2 regions of the Streptomyces sp. NPDC040545 genome follow, and region 2 is predicted to be linked to the other one. Evidence: predicted binding sites of a transcription regulator. Region 2 holds the regulator's gene; the other holds the start of a gene.
What was found. Region 2 encodes HrcA, which represses chaperone genes, less so after heat shock. Its sites were predicted from a motif close to TTNGCACTCNGNNNNNCNGAGTGCNAA; they were not measured.

Region 1 (9,012 bases), on a different contig from region 2:
TGGCGAGGCCTGCGGCGGCGTGGCCGAAGACGGCGATGGCGATGACGAAGACCAGGAGCAGCGCCTCGGTGCGGCGGCGGGCGACCGCCGACGTCAGGGGTTTCAGCCCACGCACGGGATGCCGCCGGCGTCCTTGGGGGCGGACGGGAAGGGCGGCGGGGGCGGCGGGGGTGCCGCCTCGGGTGAGGACGTGGCGCCCGGTGCGCCGGGGTCAGCGGAAGCTTTGGGTCCGATCTGCTCGGCAATGAGGCGCTTTATCTTCATATCATCTACGACGTTGAAGCCCTCCCCGTGGTTCCTTTGGGCCGTCTGCCGGGCGCGGGCCGTGTGCCGGGCGCGGGCTGTCTGCCGGGCGCTGCCCGGACCCGCGGTTGCCCTGCGGGTGGCTCGGCGGTGTGCGGGGCGGGCGGATCCAGGCCGGGCGCTGCCCGGTCCCGCGCCTCAATCGCCGGCGGGGCTGGGGGTGGCGGGTTTGTCGGCAGGGGGCGGGGTGGGGTGCCGGGGCGGGGTGTCTCCTCGGCTCGGCGCGTGCGGGCGTGTCTCGGCCGTACCCGGTGGTCGCGCGCTCGTCCTGCGGGGACACCCCGCCCCGTCCCCCCACCCCTCAGGCCGTCGAAGCCCACAGAGGGATGGGAGCCGCGCTGTCGAAGCCCTGCCGTGGGGCGGGGACACGCAGGAGGGTCCCCGCAGGACGAGGCGCGACCACGGCCGTCTGGCCGTGACGAGCCCGCACGCGCCGAGCCGAGGAGACCCTCGTGCGGGGCACCGCCCCACACCACCCAGCCCCGCCGGCGATTGAGGCGACCCACCTCGGCAGGAGGGATCCGTGCCGCCGAGCCGACCGCAGGGCACCCCGCAGGGGACCGGCCGGCGATTGAGGCGACCCACCACGGCAGGAGGGATCCGTGCCGCCGAGCCGACCGCAGGGCACCCCGCAGGGGACCGGCCGGCGATTGAGGCGACCCACCACGGCAGGGAAGCCACACCACCGAGCACCCCGCACGGGTCACGCAGACGGCAGGGGCCCCCACGAGTTGGGGTCGGCGGCCGGCTCCGGCGGGCGGTTCCGGCGACGTCTGCGGCGGTCGACGGCGTCCCGGGTGGCCGCGGTCAGCGCCCAGGCCGGGAACGCGAAGGCGATCAGCCCCACGCCCATCGGCGCGAGCGAGGTGCCGAGGTCCGTCTGTACGGCATGGTCGGCCGCCGGCCCGCTGACGAGGGCGGCCACCGGCGCCTTCGGCCGGTCGTCGAACACGCCGTCGATCTCGATCCCCGAGAGGGTGAACGATCCGTCGGAGGCGGTGAAGTCCCCCGCGCACGACATGCTCCGGTCCCCTTCGGAGTCGAAGTCGCCCCACGTGCAGATGTCCGCGCTGAACGTGCCTTCCACCCCCGTCAGTTGGGTGATCAGCCGGGGTACGGCCGCGGAGTACATGAAGATCCCGGCGGCGATGCCGATCGAGATCGGGAAGGCATGGATCCATCGCACGCCGGAGTTCGTCCTGGTCATACCGGGGACAGTAGTGAGGTCGCACGGACGTGCGTGCGATTTTCCGGCCCTGTGATCGGTATCGCCACCGACGCCACTCCCACCGCCCCGCGCGGACGTCGCCTTCCGGCCGACCGGAACGCGGAGATCCTGATCGTCAGGCCCGCCGCGTTCGCGGCGGTGTCGCGTCGGCGCGGCTCTGCGTTTCGCCTGGTCAGGGCGCTGAGGGGGGCGATCCCCCCTGTCCGTGCGCCCCGGTGGCCGACGTTCCGGTTCTCCTTCGCGCAACGCCCGACGGTCGGGAATTGGCACTCCGCTTGACCGAGTGCTAATCACCGGAATAGTCTCGCACCTGGCACTCACCCCCGGTGAGTGCCAACACAGCGACAGGCAGATCCGGCACCCGCGACGACGGATCGACCTGGTCGCCACCTCAGACAGTTAACCCCGGATCTCCGAAGGGGGAGGTCGGATCGTGACGACCGCCAGCTCCAAGGTTGCCATCAAGCCGCTTGAGGACCGCATTGTGGTCCAGCCGCTCGACGCCGAGCAGACCACGGCCTCCGGCCTGGTCATCCCGGACACCGCGAAGGAGAAGCCCCAGGAGGGCGTCGTCCTCGCGGTGGGCCCGGGTCGCTTCGAGGACGGCCAGCGTCTCCCGCTGGACGTCACCGTCGGCGACATCGTGCTCTACAGCAAGTACGGCGGCACCGAAGTGAAGTACAGCGGCGAGGAGTACCTCGTCCTCTCGGCTCGCGACGTGCTCGCGATCGTCGAGAAGTAATTCTCTTCATCAGTACTGCTTTGAGCTGCGCCCCTGGTCACCCCGCTGATTGCCGGGCGGCGAGGGGCGCAGCTCGTTAAACCCGAGTTTTCGAGAGGGCTGAACCGCTCCCATGGCGAAGATCCTGAAGTTCGACGAGGACGCCCGTCGCGCCCTCGAGCGCGGCGTCAACAAGCTTGCCGACACGGTCAAGGTGACGATCGGCCCCAAGGGCCGCAACGTCGTCATCGACAAGAAGTTCGGCGCCCCCACCATCACCAACGACGGTGTCACCATCGCTCGCGAGGTCGAGCTGGACGACCCGTACGAGAACCTGGGCGCGCAGCTCGTGAAGGAGGTGGCGACCAAGACCAACGACATCGCGGGTGACGGCACCACCACCGCCACCGTGCTGGCCCAGGCGCTGGTCCGCGAGGGTCTGCGCAACGTCGCCGCGGGTGCGTCCCCGGCCGCCCTGAAGAAGGGCATCGACGCCGCGGTCAAGGCCGTGTCCGAGGAGCTCCTCGCGACCGCCCGCCCGATCGAGGACAAGTCCGACATCGCCGCCGTGGCCGCGCTCTCCGCGCAGGACCAGCAGGTCGGCGAGCTCATCGCCGAGGCGATGGACAAGGTCGGCAAGGACGGTGTCATCACCGTCGAGGAGTCCAACACCTTCGGCCTGGAGCTGGAGTTCACCGAGGGCATGGCCTTCGACAAGGGCTACCTCTCGCCGTACATGGTCTCCGACCAGGAGCGTATGGAGGCCGTCCTCGACGACCCGTACATCCTGATCAACCAGGGCAAGATCTCCTCGATCCAGGACCTGCTGCCGCTGCTGGAGAAGGTCATCCAGGCCGGCGCCTCCAAGCCGCTGCTGATCATCGCCGAGGACGTCGAGGGCGAGGCGCTCTCCACCCTCGTCGTCAACAAGATCCGCGGCACCTTCAACGCGGTCGCCGTCAAGGCCCCCGGCTTCGGTGACCGTCGCAAGGCGATGCTCCAGGACATGGCCACCCTCACCGGTGCCACCGTCATCGCCGAGGAGGTCGGCCTCAAGCTCGACCAGGCCGGTCTGGACGTACTGGGCTCCGCCCGCCGCGTGACCATCTCCAAGGACGACACCACCATCGTCGACGGTGGCGGCAGCCACGACGAGGTCCTCGGCCGCGTCAACCAGATCAAGGCCGAGATCGAGTCCACGGACTCGGACTGGGACCGCGAGAAGCTGCAGGAGCGCCTGGCGAAGCTCGCCGGCGGCGTCTGCGTCATCAAGGTCGGCGCCGCCACCGAGGTGGAGCTCAAGGAGAAGAAGCACCGTCTCGAGGACGCCATCTCGGCGACCCGCGCCGCGGTCGAGGAGGGCATCGTCTCCGGCGGTGGCTCCGCGCTCGTCCACGCCGTGAAGGTCCTCGAGGGCAACCTCGGCCTGTCGGGCGACGAGGCCACCGGTGTCGCGGTCGTGCGCCGCGCCGCCGTCGAGCCGCTGCGCTGGATCGCCGAGAACGCCGGTCTCGAGGGTTACGTCATCACCTCGAAGGTCGCCGAGCTCGACAAGGGCCAGGGCTTCAACGCCGCCACCGGCGAGTACGGCGACCTGGTCAAGGCCGGCGTCATCGACCCGGTGAAGGTCACCCGTTCCGCGCTGGAGAACGCCGCCTCCATCGCCTCCCTGCTGCTCACGACCGAGACCCTGGTCGTCGAGAAGCCGGCGGAGGACGAGGGCGACGCCGGTCACGGCCACGGTCACGGCCACAGCCACTGATCGCACGCACCACGCCTGGAAGGCCCCGTTCCGCAGCTGCGGCACGGGGCCTTCCCGTTGCTCATCCCCGTGTCGGGGGCTCAGGTTCCGTACGGGGAACCCGTTCCGCCCATCTGCTGCTGCAGGGCTCCGGGGTTGTAGTGCCACCAACCCTCGATGATCTCTCCCTCCACGCACCGGAACGTGGTGCTCCCGGACATGTAGTACGTCTTCCCGGTCGGTGCGACCCCCATGAACGGGCCCTTGTGGATGCCGGTCCAGTTCCACACCGTCGTGACCAGGTCGCCCTCGGCCAGCTGGGCCGTCGTCTCGAAGGTCATGTCGAAGGCCGCGCGCCACGTCTCCATGTCCGACCGCATGGAGTCGCGTCCGACGACGGTGGACTCCGCCTTGCTGGCGTCGTGGTCGATGTAGTTCGTCGCGAAGCACTCGTCGAGGACGCTCATGTTCCCGGTCATGGCCGCTTCCTCGAACACCCGGTTGGCGAGCTGCTTGTTGAGGTGCTCGTCGCGGACCACGTCCAGGTTCATGAACTTCGGCATGCCTTCGCAGAGAGCCACCATCTCCTGGAACATCCGGTCCGTCTCGGGGAGATGGGAGTTCTTCATGGCCTCTTCGTACGAGGCGAACTCCACCATGTCCACGTAGTGGTTCCGGGCCTCGCGGTCCTGGCCGATCATCGTGTGCGTGGCGGTGCGCCTGCCGCTGCTCTGCTCCGCCCAGCGGTCGATGAGCGCGTTCATCTCGTCGAACCGCCTGGTTTCGTAATCGATCACTTGTACGAATGTCATCGCGTCGCCTCCCGCGCTGGATGGGACAGGTCCAGTTTAGGGAGATTTCACCCGGTTGGCCGCTTGTGGTGGACCCCTCGGGGCACCCTCCAGGGCTACTGGGGGCCGTACTTGCGGCCCGTACGCGACGACACCCCGCCCAGCAGTCCGCGCGGCGTCAGCTTCACCACGCCCATCAGCGCCTTGTACCGCGGGTCCGGGATCGACACCGTCTTCCCGCGGGCCAGGTCGGCCAGGGCCGCGGCCACCAGCTTGTCGGCGTCCAGCCACATCCAGCCGGGGATGTTGTCCGTGCCCATGCCGGCCCGCTGGTGGAACTCCGTCCGGACGAAGCCGGGGCACAGTGCCATCAGCCGCACCCCCGACCCGCCCAGGTCCCGCGCAGCCCCCTGGGTGAACTGCACGACCCAGGCCTTGCTCGCCCCGTACGTGCCGCGCGGTACGAAGGCGGCCACCGAGGCCACGTTGATCACGCCGCCGCGGCCGCGCGAGCGCATCGACTCCGTGGCCGCCGAGGTCAGCCGCAGGACCGCCTCGATGTGCACCTTCAGCATGGTCAGCTCGTCGGCCATGGAGACTTCGAGGTAGCGGCCCTTGTTGCCGAAGCCCGCGTTGTTCACCAGCAGGTCCACCGGGTGGGTGCGGTCGCCGAGGCGCTGCTCGACCGCCGCGATGCCCTGCTCCGTGGAGAGGTCGGCGGCCAGCACCTCGGCCTCGATGCCGTGCCGGTCGTGCAGCTCGGTGGCCTGCTCGCCGAGCCGCTTCGTGTCCCGTGCCACCAGCACCAGATTGTGTCCCTGGGCGGCCAGCCGCCGGGCGAAGGCGGCGCCGATGCCCGCCGTGGATCCCGTAATCAAAGCAGTCGTCATAGGCGCAACCTAGCTTCCCGGGGGGACCGCGTTACCTCGCCCCGGCCCCCGCCCCGTACTTCTCCACGTACAGGCGGACCCGCTCGTGGGCCTCCGGTGCCATCGCCTCGCCCGCGGCCAGGGTGAGCGGCAGCAGGGTCCGTTCGGTGGTGAAGGCGCGGAACCACAACTGCACCGTCACGTCGTGGTCCGGCCGGTGGATGATCCGGATCGGGTCGCCGGGGGAGACCGAACCCTCCTCGATCACCCGTAGATACGCACCCGGCCGGGCCTCCTGGGTGAACCGCTTGACCCAGCCGGCCTGGCCCATGGCCCCCTGGAAGGTCCGGCACGGGATGCGGGCCGAGGCCACTTCGAGGACGACGTCGGCGCCGACCTGCCAGCGGTCGCCGATCCGCGCGGTGTTCAGGTCGATGCCGGAGGTGGTGAGGTTCTCGCCGAAGAGGCCGCCGGGCAGTTCGCGGCCCAGCTCGCGCTCCCACAGGTCCAGGTCCTCGCGGGCGTACGCGTAGACGGCCTGGTGGTCGCCGCCGTGGTAGCGCCGGTCGCAGACGGTGTCACCTTCCAGGCCGCTGCCGAGGCCGGTGGACCTGGGGCCCGGGGCGGCGACGTGGACCGGTCCGGGGACGGGGCGCTTGCCGATGCCCGTCACCCCGCCCTCCGCGTCCGTGTAGTCGACGGCCGTGGCGCGGCCGAGGTTCACAGAGATCAAGTGCATGGAGCCCATGGGACCACGCCGACCGAGCCATCTCAAAGCGAGACCGGGGTATTGGTGCAAGAATCAAAGTAGGGCTTATGCTCGAAGGGTGATCGAAGCACGCCATCTCCGGGTTCTGCGCGCCGTCGCCGGGACCGGGTCCTTCTCCGCCGCCGCCCGCGAGCTCGGCTGCACCCAGCCCGCCGTCTCCCAGCAGATGAAGGCGCTGGAGCAGTCCGCCGGCACCCCGCTGCTCATCCGCACCGGCCGCGAGATGCGGCTGACCCAGGCGGGCGAGGCCCTGGTCCGCCATGCCGCGGGGATCCTGGCCGGGCTGACCGCCGCCGAGGAGGAGGTCGCGGCCATCGCGGGGCTGCGCGCGGGCCGGGTCCGGCTCGTGTCCTTCCCCAGCGGCAGCTCCACTCTGGTGCCGACGGCGCTCGCGGCGATGCGCGCCGAGCACCCGGGGACCCGTATCTCGCTGGTCGAGGCGGAGCCGCCGCGTTCGGTGGAGATGCTGCGCGAGGGCGACTGCGACCTGGCGCTGGCCTTCCGCTACGGCGGGGCGTCCCATTCCGCCGCGGAGTGGGACGACCTCGTGGTGCGGCCGCTGCTGACCGACCGGCTCGTCGGTCTGGTCCCGGAGGGGCACCGGCTGGCCGGGGCGGAGCGCGTGGGCATGGCGGAGCTGGCGGACGAACCCTGGATCGCGGGCTGTCCGCGCTGCCGCCGCCATCTGGTGGACGTGTGCGAGGGCGTGGGCTTCACCCCGCGCATCGACTTCGCCACCGACGACTACCCGGCGGTGGTCGGTCTGGTCGGCGCCGGGCTGGGCGTGGCGGTGCTGCCGGAGCTCGCGGTGGAGTCCGTACGGGCCAAGGGCGTGAGCACGGTGGCGGTGGAACCGGCCGTCGAGCGGGAGGTCGTGGCGCTGACCCTGCCCGACCTGGCCCGGGTGCCGGCGGTGGCCGCGACCCTGGCCGAGCTGGAACGGGCGGCCGCGCGCTGACCCGCAGCCGAGCGCGCGCCGACCCGCGGCCGCGCGGCCGGGCCCGCGTCCGCCCCCGGCGGCGGCCGGGGGGCGCACCTCGCGGGGCCGGATACGGCCGAACGGGTGAAACGCGGGCCGGGCGGCGACACGCCCGGGCGTGCTGGTGATTCGAAGAAACGTTCCTTCGGACGTTTCGTCGGCTCTCAGTGCGGCGCGATCGGTCCGATCGGTCCGATCGCACTCGATGCGGGGATCAGGCGGTGCCGGGCGCGGCCCATCAGTTCCTCGCGCTCGTCCTCGGTGAGGCCGCCCCACACCCCGTAGGGCTCTCGGACGGCGAGTGCGTGCGCGGCGCATTCCGAACGCACCGGGCATCTCATGCAGACCTCTTTAGCCGAGGCCTCGCGCGCGCTCCTGGCCGCGCCCCGCTCGCCTTCCGGGTGGAAGAAGAGGGAGCTGTCGACCCCGCGGCAGGCGGCTAGCAGCTGCCAGTCCCAGAGGTCGGCGTTCGGTCCGGGGAGGCGGGAGAAATCTGCCATTGGTAGTCCCTCTTGGTGCCGGTACTGAGGCGGATACGGTCCATGTCTCCACACCTACTGTCGGAGTAGATGTAAATATGACTCATTGGGAATCTAGCCTCAGACACGTGCCAAACGGAAGGAAAGCCGCCAAATAGGGCATAGCTCCAGATGGAGGACAAGCGGCTCGTGGCTCCTGCGCCGTGATCGCTTCCTCACGTAGAGTGCTGAAGGTGTCCGTCCGACCCGTAACTCTTTCGAGTGACCATCGTTGAGAGTGCGAAGGCGGTTGAACCAATAAGTTCTCGGACAGGTGTCCGGGGGCATCGACCGCACAGGTGACGATACGTACCAGCCTGGAGGCTCAAGGTGACGCGCATCAGCAGCTGCGGAGGGCGGTCATGACATCCGTCCTCGTCTGCGACGACTCCCCGCTTGCCCGAGAGGCGCTCCGTCGCGCGGTTGCCACCGTGCCCGGCGTCGAGCGTGTGACGACGGCTGCCAACGGCGAGGAAGTCCTCCGCCGCTGGGGCGCCGACCGCTCCGACCTGATTCTGATGGATGTACGGATGCCCGGGCTGGGCGGTGTGGAGACGGTCCGCCGGCTGCTCTCGGCCGACCCCGGCGCCCGCATCATCATGCTGACGGTCGCCGAGGACCTGGACGGCGTGGCCCTCGCGGTCGCCGCCGGCGCCCGTGGATACCTGCACAAGGACGCCTCGCGCGCCGAACTGCGGGCCACGGTCACCCAGGCCCTCGCCGACCCGACCTGGCGACTGGCCCCGCGCCGGCTCCGCTCGGCCGAGATGGGCGCCGCGCCCACGCTCACCGCGCGCGAGATCCAGGTGCTGGAGGGCATGAGCCACGGCCGGTCCAACGCGGAGATCGGGCGCGAGCTCTTCCTCTCCGAGGACACGGTCAAGACGCACGCCCGCCGGCTGTTCAAGAAGCTCGGCGCCTCGGACCGGGCACACGCCGTGGCACTCGGCTTCCGCTGGGGTCTGGTCCGCTGACCTCCCGGTCGTGGCCGGGCCCGGCCCGGTCCGCCGCAGGCCGTGGATCGTCGAGAGCGGTCCCGTCCGCCACCCGCGGACGGGGCGGCGCGCCGCCCTCGACGGCTCTTGTTGTCGAG
Region 2 (9,012 bases):
CCCGTACGTGTCGACGATCGTCGTGCACGGCGCCGACCGTAACTTCTGCTCGGCGCTGATCGCCCTCGACGAGCCGTCGATCCTGACCTGGGCGGCCGAGAACGGGCTGGAGGGCAAGACGTACGGCGAGGTCCTGGCGGCGCCGGAGACCAACCGCCTGATCGAGACGTACGTACAGACCCTGAACGAGGGCCTGCAGCGCTGGCAGACGGTCAAGAAGTTCCGGCTGCTGCCGCGCGACCTCGACGTCGAGCACGGCGACCTCACGCCCAGCCTGAAGCTGAAGCGACCGGTGGTCGAGCGTGAGTTCAAGCACCTGATCGAGGAGATGTACGAGGGGTCCCGCGAGGCGTAACGCCTGCCGCGGGCCTGGCCGGGCGGGGCGGCGGACCGCCCCGCGGACCCCGCCGTTCCCGGGCGGCCGCGGGTGTCGGCCGCGTGCCGGCTCCCGGGGCTCCGCCCCGGACCCCGCGCCTCGAACGCCGGCGGGGCCGGATGTGTCGACGGCGGGGCTTTTCCGGTGCGGGATGATGGGGGTATGCCTTCCGCACTCCCCGACGGTGAACCCATGCCCGAAGACGGCGCGCTGCCGTCCGATGCCCTGGCGGGCGCGGGGGAGCGGCCGCTCGGTTTCTACCTGCACGTCCCCTACTGCGCCACGCGCTGCGGGTACTGCGACTTCAACACCTACACGGCCACCGAGCTGCGGGGCACCGGCGGTGTGCTCGCCTCCCGGGAGAACTACGCCGACACCCTGATCGACGAGGTCAGGCTGGCGCGCAAGGTGCTCGGCGACGACCCGCGCGAGGTCCGGACCGTCTTCGTCGGCGGCGGCACGCCCACGCTGCTGCCCGCCGCCGACCTCGTACGCATGCTCGCGGCGATCCGGGACGAATTCGGCCTGGCCGAGGACGCAGAGATCACCACGGAGGCCAATCCGGAGTCGGTGGACCCGAAGTACCTGGCCGAGCTGCGCGCCGGGGGCTTCAACCGGGTCTCCTTCGGCATGCAGAGCGCCAAGCAGCACGTCCTGAAGGTGCTCGACCGCACCCACACGCCGGGGCGCCCCGAGGCGTGCGTCGCGGAGGCGCGGGCCGCGGGCTTCGAGCACGTCAACCTCGACCTGATCTACGGCACGCCCGGGGAGTCGGACGAGGACTGGCGGGCGACCCTCTCGGCGGCGCTGGGCGCCGGGCCGGACCACATCAGCGCCTACGCGCTGATCGTCGAGGAGGGCACGCAGCTGGCGCGGCGGATCCGCCGCGGCGAGGTCCCGATGACGGACGACGACGTCCACGCCGACCGGTACCTGATCGCGGACTCGGTCATGGCCGAGGCCGGGTACTCCTGGTACGAGGTCTCCAACTGGGCCACCTCGGAGGCCGGCCGCTGCCTGCACAACGAGCTGTACTGGCGCGGCGCCGACTGGTGGGGCGCGGGGCCGGGTGCGCACTCGCACGTGGGCGGGGTGCGGTGGTGGAACGTGAAGCACCCGGGCGCGTACGCCGCGGCGCTGGCGGAGGGCCGTTCCCCGGGCGCGGGGCGCGAGCTCCTCTCCGGGGAGGACCGGCGGGTGGAGCGGATCCTGCTGGAGCTCCGGCTGGTGGACGGGGTGCCGTTGTCGCTGCTGGCCCCGGCCGGGCTCGCCGCCTCCCGCAAGGCCCTGGCGGACGGTCTGCTGGCCCCTGGCCCGTACGAGGGCGGGCGGGCCGTACTGACCCTGCGGGGGCGGTTGCTGGCCGACGCCGTGGTCCGGGACCTGGTGGACTAGCCTGCGGCGCCGTTGCCGGGGGCGCCGCCCCCGGCCCCGGCGCCTCGAACGCCGGCGGGGCTGAAAGACCGCCTCAAGCGCCGGCGGGGCTGGGTGGGGCTGTGACGTGGTCGATGAGGTGTTCCACCGAGCCCAGGAGGGTGGGTTCCAGGTCGCGGTACGAGGTGACCCGGGACAGGATGTGCTGCCAGGCGGCGCCCGTGTTCTCCGGCCAGCCCAGGGCCCGGCAGACGCCGGTCTTCCAGTCCTGGCCGGGCGGGATCACCGGCCACGCGGAGATGCCCAGCGCGGACGGCTTCACCGCCTGCCAGACGTCCACGTACGGGTGGCCCACGATCAGGACGTCCGGCGAGGTCACCGACGCCGCGATACGGGACTCCTTTGACCCCGGGACGAGGTGGTCGACCAGGACGCCGAGGCGGGCGTCCGGCGCCGGGGCGAAGTCGGCGACGACGGCCGGGAGGTCGTCGATGCCCTCCAGGTACTCCACCACCACGCCCTCGATCCGCAGATCGTCACCCCAGACCCGCTCCACCAGCTCCGCGTCGTGCCGGCCCTCGACGTAGATCCGGCCGGCCCGCGCCACCCGCGCCCGCGCCCCGGGCACCGCCAGCGAGCCCGAGGCCGTCAGGAGCGGCCCGGAGGGCCTGCGGGCGGGGCGGACCAGGGTGACCACGTCGCCGTCCAGCAGGAACCCGCGCGGCTCCATCGGGAACACCCGCCGCTTGCCGAAGCGGTCCTCCAGGGTCACCGTGCCCGCCTCGCAGGCCACCACCGCGCCGCAGAAGTCCGTACCGGCCACCTCGACCACCAGGTCCAGGTCCGCCGCCACCTCAGGCACGGCCTTGGGTCGCTTCCACTGCGGGGTCAGGTCGGGGGAGTACTCGCGCATCCGGCCGACAGTAGGAGAGCCGCGCGCGTCACGCCTCCGACACGCCGAAACGGGCCGCCAGTGTGGCGCGTTGGGCACGGACGAAGTCCGCCCCGACCACCGCTCCGTGACCCGGCACGTACAGTGCGTCGTCGCCGCCCAGCGACAGCAGCCGGTCCAGGGCCGCGGGCCACTGCCCGGGCCTGGCGTCCGGCCCCACCGAGGGCTCGCCCGATTCCTCGACCAGGTCCCCGCAGAAGACCACCTCGCGCTCGCCCGGCACGAAGACGGCCAGGTCGTGCCCGGTGTGCCCGGGCCCCACATTCGCCAGCAGCACCTGTACGCCGCCCAGTTCCAGCGTCCACTCGCCCGACACCGCGTGCCCGGGCGGCACCAGCAGGTCCACCGCCTGCGCCGCCTCCGCCTCCGCGAGCCCGTGCCGTACCGCGTCCCCGCGCAGCTCCTCGCGCCCCGTCGACAGCAGTGCGGCCAGCCCGACCGCCCCGAACACCTCGGCCCCGGCGAAGGCGGCCCCGCCCAGGACGTGATCGAAATGACCGTGCGTGAATGCGATATGGGTCACGCGCCGCCCTGTCAGCCGCTCCGCCTCGGCCCGCACCTGGGCGCCCTCGCGTACACACGAACCGGGGTCGATCAGAAGGACCGAATCCTCGCCCACCACCAGCCCCACGGTGCAGTCCCACACCGGCAGCCGCCGCCGGCCGGCCCGTCCCGTCAGCCGTTCCCAGCCGGACTCTTCCCAACGCACGTCCATACCGCGACGCTACCCTGGCGGGCCTCCCTTGCCAGGGGCTTACCGCCCGGCCGTACACTGAGCGGGGGCTCTCTGGCACTCGAACGATCAGAGTGCCAACGAACACGGCAGAACACGGCAGAACACGGCAACGGACCACAGCTGGAGGTGTGCGCGATGCTCAGCGAACGCAGACTCGAAGTGCTGCGCGCCATCGTCCAGGACTACGTCGGGACGGAGGAGCCGGTCGGCTCCAAGGCGCTCACGGAGCGGCACCGGCTCGGCGTCTCGCCCGCCACCGTGCGCAACGACATGGCCGTGCTGGAGGAGGAGGGCTACATCGCCCAGCCCCACACCAGCGCCGGCCGGATTCCCACCGACAAGGGCTACCGGCTCTTCGTCGACAGGCTGGCGGGGGTCAAGCCGCTGTCGTCGCCCGAGCGCCGGGCCATCCAGAACTTCCTCGACGGCGCCGTCGACCTCGACGACGTGGTCGGCCGCACGGTGCGGCTGCTCGCGCAGCTCACCCGGCAGGTCGCCGTCGTCCAGTACCCGAGCCTGACCCGGTCGACCGTCCGGCACGTGGAGCTGCTCTCGCTCGCTCCCGCGCGCCTGATGCTCGTACTGATCACGGACACCGGGCGGGTCGAGCAGCGGCTCATCGACTGCCCGAGCCCCTTCGGGGAGACCTCGCTGGCGGACCTGCGGGCCCGGCTGAACAGCCGGGTCGTCGGGCGCCGCTTCACCGATGTGCCCCCGCTCGTCCAGGACCTCCCCGAATCCTTCGAGGCCGAGGACCGCGGCACGGTCTCCACCGTGCTCGGGACCCTCCTCGAAACCCTGGTCGAGGAAGCCGAAGAGCGGCTGATGATCGGCGGTACCGCCAATCTCACCCGCTTCGGACACGATTTTCCCCTGACGATCAGGCCGGTGCTCGAAGCGCTGGAGGAGCAGGTCGTGCTCCTCAAGCTGCTGGGCGAGGCCAACGAGTCGGGAATGGCCGTACGGATCGGGCATGAGAACGCCTACGAGGGACTGAACTCCACGTCGGTCGTCTCGGTCGGTTACGGTTCGGGCGGCGAAGCAGTCGCCAAACTCGGCGTGGTCGGACCGACCCGCATGGACTACCCCGGAACGATGGGAGCGGTACGCGCAGTGGCACGTTACGTCGGACAGATCCTGGCGGAGTCGTAAGTGGCCACGGACTACTACGCCGTTCTCGGCGTGCGCCGCGACGCATCGCAGGACGAGATCAAGAAGGCCTTCCGGCGCCTCGCGCGTGAACTCCACCCGGATGTGAATCCGGACCCGAAGACGCAGGAGCGCTTCAAGGAGATCAACGCGGCCTACGAGGTGCTCTCGGACCCGCAGAAGAAGCAGGTCTACGACCTCGGCGGCGACCCGCTGTCCTCCTCGGGCGGCGGCGGCGGAGCGGGCGGCTTCGGAGCGGGTGGCTTCGGCAACTTCTCCGACATCATGGACGCCTTCTTCGGCCAGGCCTCGCAGCGCGGCCCGCGCTCGCGGACCCGGCGCGGCCAGGACGCGATGATCCGTCTGGACCTGGAGCTGGACGAGGCGGCCTTCGGGACCACCAAGGACATCCAGGTCGACACGGCCGTCGTCTGCAACACCTGCTCCGGTGAGGGCGCCGCTCCTGGCACCTCGGCGCAGACATGTGACATGTGCCGCGGCCGCGGTGAGGTCTCGCAGGTCACCCGGTCCTTCCTGGGCCAGGTCATGACCTCGCGCCCCTGCCCGCAGTGCCAGGGCTTCGGCACCGTGGTCCCGACCCCGTGCCACGAGTGCGCGGGCGACGGCCGGGTCCGCTCCCGCCGCAGTCTCACGGTCAAGATCCCGGCCGGTGTCGAGAACGGCACCCGGATCCAGCTCGCGGGCGAGGGTGAGGTCGGCCCCGGCGGCGGCCCCGCCGGCGACCTGTACGTGGAGATCCACGAGCTGGCGCACCCGACCTTCCAGCGGCGCGGGGACGACCTGCACTGCACGGTCACCATCCCGATGACGGCGGCCGCGCTGGGCACCAAGTGCCCGCTGGAGACGCTGGACGGGCTGGAGGAGATCGACATCCGGCCCGGCACCGGGTCCGGCCAGGCGATCCCGCTGCACGGGCGCGGTGTCACCCACCTGCGCGGTGGTGGACGCGGCGACCTGATCGTGCACGTCGAGGTCACCACCCCGGGCAAGCTGGACGCCCAGCAGGAGGACCTGCTCCGCCAGCTGGCGAAGCTGCGCGGCGAGGAGCGGCCGATGGGTCAGTTCGCGCCGGGTCAGCAGGGTCTGTTCAGCCGGCTGAAGGACGCTTTCAACGGTCGCTGACCGACCGCGATCCACCGTCACGAGCCCGGCCTGGGGATTCCCCGGCCGGGCTCGTCACATGGGCCCGGCGGCGGCCGGAGGCCGGTCAGGAAGCGGACTATGCCAGGCGAATGCCATGATTCGGCCCCGTGCGCGGGACGTGGCACGATGCAGTCCATGTCCTCGGCACCGAACGGTCTCTCCCCGTACCCGATCGTGCAGGCTCCCATGGCGGGCGGCGCCTCCTGTCCCGTGCTCGCCGCCGCCGTGTGCGAGGCGGGCGGGCTGGGCTTCCTGGCCGGCGGCTACAAGACCGCCGACGGGATGTACCAGGAGATCAAGCAGGTGCGGGCGCTGACCCGGCGCCGTTTCGGTGTCAACCTCTTCATGCCGCAGACCGGTTACGTCGATCCGGCCGCCGTGGAGGCCTACCGCGGGCAGCTGGCCGGTGAGGCGAGCTGGTACGAGATCTCGCTCGCCGAGGAGGACATCATCGGCACCAGCGACGACGGCTACGACGCCAAGCTGGCCATCCTCCTCGAAGACCCGGTCCCGGTGGTCTCGTTCACCTTCGGCTGTCCCGCCTTCGCGGCCCTCGCGGCCCTGCGCAAGGCCGGTACGTACACCGTCGTCACGGTCACCTCCGTCGAGGAGGCGCGCAGCGCCCAGCACGCGGGTGCGGACGCCGTCTGCGTCCAGGGCGCCGAGGCCGGTGGCCACCAGGGCACGCACCGGGACGACCCGCAGATCGACGGCACGGCGACCGTGGGCCTCCTCGCACTGGTGGCGCAGGTACGGGAGGCCGTGGCGCTCCCGATCATCGCGGCGGGCGGGATCATGCGGGGCTCGCAGATCGCGGCCCTGCTGGCCGCGGGCGCGGAGTCGGCGCAGCTCGGGACGGCCTTCCTGGCCTGCCCGGAATCGGGTGCGGACCCGGTCCACAAGAAGGCGCTGACGGACCCGCTGTTCGCCCGCACCGAGCTGACCCGGGCCTTCTCCGGGCGGCCGGCGCGGGTTCTGGTCAACCGCTTCATGCGCGAGCACGGGCCGTACGCCCCGGCCGCGTACCCGCAGGTCCACCACCTGACCTCGGGGCTGCGCAAGGCCGCCGCCGCGGCCGGGGACCCGCAGGGCATGGCCCTGTGGGCGGGCCAGGGGCACCGGCTGGCGCGACCGCTGCCGGCGGGGGAGCTGGTGGAGGTGCTGGCGGCCGAACTGGCCGAGGCACAGAGCACGTTGAAGGCAATGCAGATGAGGAGTGCGTCATGACCGCCCCGGTGTTCGTGGTGGAAGAGGTCCCCGCGGGGCCCGAGTTCGTGCTGGACGGCCCGGAGGGCCGGCACGCGGTGTCCGTGAAGCGCCTGAACCCGGGCGAGGACGTGGTCCTCACGGACGGGCGCGGCCACTGGGCGGAGGGCGTGGTCAAGGCTGCCGAGGGCAAGGACCGGCTGGTCGTCATGGACCTGCACACCGTCACGGAGGAGCCGGAGCCGGAGGTGCGGATCACGGTGGTCCAGGCCCTGCCCAAGGGGGACCGGGGCGAGCTGGCCGTCGAGACGATGACCGAGACCGGCGTGGACGCGATCGTGCCCTGGCAGGCCTCGCGCTGCATCACGCAGTGGCGCGGCGACCGCGGGGCCAAGTCCCTGGCCAAGTGGCGGGCCACGGCCCGGGAGGCGGGCAAGCAGTCCCGCCGGGTGCGCTTCCCGGAGGTGGCCGAGGCCATGTCCACCAAGCAGGTGGCGGCGCTGCTGGCCGGCGCCGACCTGGCGATGGTGCTCCACGAGGACCGCGACACCCCGTCCGGGGCGCTGGCCACGGCCGAGCTCCCGAAGGCCGGTTCCGTCGTGCTGGTGGTCGGCCCGGAGGGCGGCGTCTCCCCGGAGGAGCTGGCCGTTTTCGCCGCCGCGGGGGCGCACCCCTACCGCCTGGGCCGTTCCGTCCTGCGGACCTCCACGGCCGGGACGGCGGCCACGGCGGTGCTGCTGGCCCGTACGGGCCGCTGGTCCTGACGCGACCGCGCCCGCGGCGGGCGCCCGGCTGGATACGATGCCCGGACCGATCACCGTCACGGGAGGCTCAGCAATGGCCGGGGAACCGCAGGCCGACTGCCTGTTCTGCAAGATCGTCGCGGGGCAGATCCCCGCGACCGTGGTACGGGAGACCGAGACCACGGTCGCCTTCCGGGACATCAACCCGCAGGCGCCCACGCACGTGCTCGTCATCCCCAAGGTGCACTACGCCGACGCGGCCTCCCTCGTGGAGGCCGAGCCGTCCGTCGCCGCCGACATACTGCGCGAGGCCGGCCAGGTCGCCCTCGACGAGAAGATCGTCGAACACGGCTACCGGGTCGTGTTCAACACCGGCTCCGGCGCCGGGCAGACCGTCTTCCACGCCCACGCGCACGTCCTCGGCGGCCGCGGCCTCCAGTGGCCCCCCGGATAGCACGTGTCCGTACGAGAGTTCGTGGTGCTGGGCACGGCCAGCCAGGTGCCCACCCGCCACCGCAACCACAACGGCTACCTGCTGCGCTGGGACGGCGAGGGCATCCTCTTCGACCCGGGCGAGGGCACCCAGCGCCAGATGCTGCGCGCTGGGGTGGCCGCGCACGACATCAACCGGATCTGCGTCACCCACTTCCACGGTGACCACAGCCTCGGCCTCGCCGGGGTGATCCAGCGGATCAACCTCGACCAGGTCCCGCACCCCGTCACCGCGCACTACCCGGCCTCGGGCCAGAAGTTCTTCGAACGGCTGCGCTACGCCACGGCCTACCGGGAGACCGTCGCGCTCCGTGAGGAGCCGGTGGCCGGGGACGGCACCCTGGCCCAAGCGTCCTCGTACGTCCTGGAGGCCCGGCTGCTGTCGCACCCGGTCGAGTCCTTCGGCTACCGGATCACCGAACCCGACGGGCGCCGCATGGTGCCCGAGCTGCTCGCGCGGCACGGGATCAAGGGCCCGGACGTGGGCCGGATCCAGCGTGAGGGGCGGCTCGGGGCGGTCACCCTGGACGAGGTCAGCGAGCCCAGGCCGGGGCAGCGGTTCGCCTTCGTCATGGACACCCGGCTCTGCCCCGGCGTGGACGCGCTGGCCGAGGGCTGCGACATGCTGGTGATCGAGTCGACCTTCCTCGACGAGGACGAACGGCTGGCCACCGACCACGGGCACCTGACCGCCGGCCAGGCGGCGCGGGTGGCGCGGGACGCGGGCGTACGGCACCTCGTGCTGACGCACTTCTCGCAGCGCTACACCGACCCGGCCGAGTTCGAGCGCCAGGCCCGCGCGGCCGGCTTCGAGGGCGAG

Region 1: groES (co-chaperone GroES) is a predicted target of HrcA. The motif match lies at 1,795-1,821, and genes of this name have one in related genera.

What each region holds. Positions count from the first base shown of each region.
Region 1 covers NZ_JBVIWA010000001.1:239,995-249,006, forward strand. The annotation lists gene ACZ573_RS01230 (FtsW/RodA/SpoVE family cell cycle protein) at 1-115, opposite strand, end outside; gene ACZ573_RS01235 (hypothetical protein) at 1,007-1,510, opposite strand; gene groES (co-chaperone GroES) at 1,965-2,273, shown strand; gene groL (chaperonin GroEL) at 2,386-4,014, shown strand; gene ACZ573_RS01250 (ester cyclase) at 4,095-4,790, opposite strand; gene ACZ573_RS01255 (SDR family NAD(P)-dependent oxidoreductase) at 4,901-5,674, opposite strand; gene ACZ573_RS01260 (MOSC domain-containing protein) at 5,706-6,392, opposite strand; gene ACZ573_RS01265 (LysR family transcriptional regulator) at 6,481-7,380, shown strand; gene ACZ573_RS01270 (WhiB family transcriptional regulator) at 7,566-7,901, opposite strand; gene ACZ573_RS01275 (response regulator transcription factor) at 8,282-8,893, shown strand.
Region 2 covers NZ_JBVIWA010000012.1:157,784-166,795, forward strand. The annotation lists gene ACZ573_RS23075 (AMP-dependent synthetase/ligase) at 1-355, shown strand, start outside; gene hemW (radical SAM family heme chaperone HemW) at 539-1,771, shown strand; gene ACZ573_RS23085 (DUF3097 domain-containing protein) at 1,845-2,663, opposite strand; gene ACZ573_RS23090 (MBL fold metallo-hydrolase) at 2,692-3,417, opposite strand; gene hrcA (heat-inducible transcriptional repressor HrcA) at 3,574-4,590, shown strand; gene dnaJ (molecular chaperone DnaJ) at 4,591-5,730, shown strand; gene ACZ573_RS23105 (nitronate monooxygenase) at 5,887-6,978, shown strand; gene ACZ573_RS23110 (16S rRNA (uracil(1498)-N(3))-methyltransferase) at 6,975-7,721, shown strand; gene ACZ573_RS23115 (histidine triad nucleotide-binding protein) at 7,795-8,154, shown strand; gene ACZ573_RS23120 (ribonuclease Z) at 8,158-9,012, shown strand, end outside.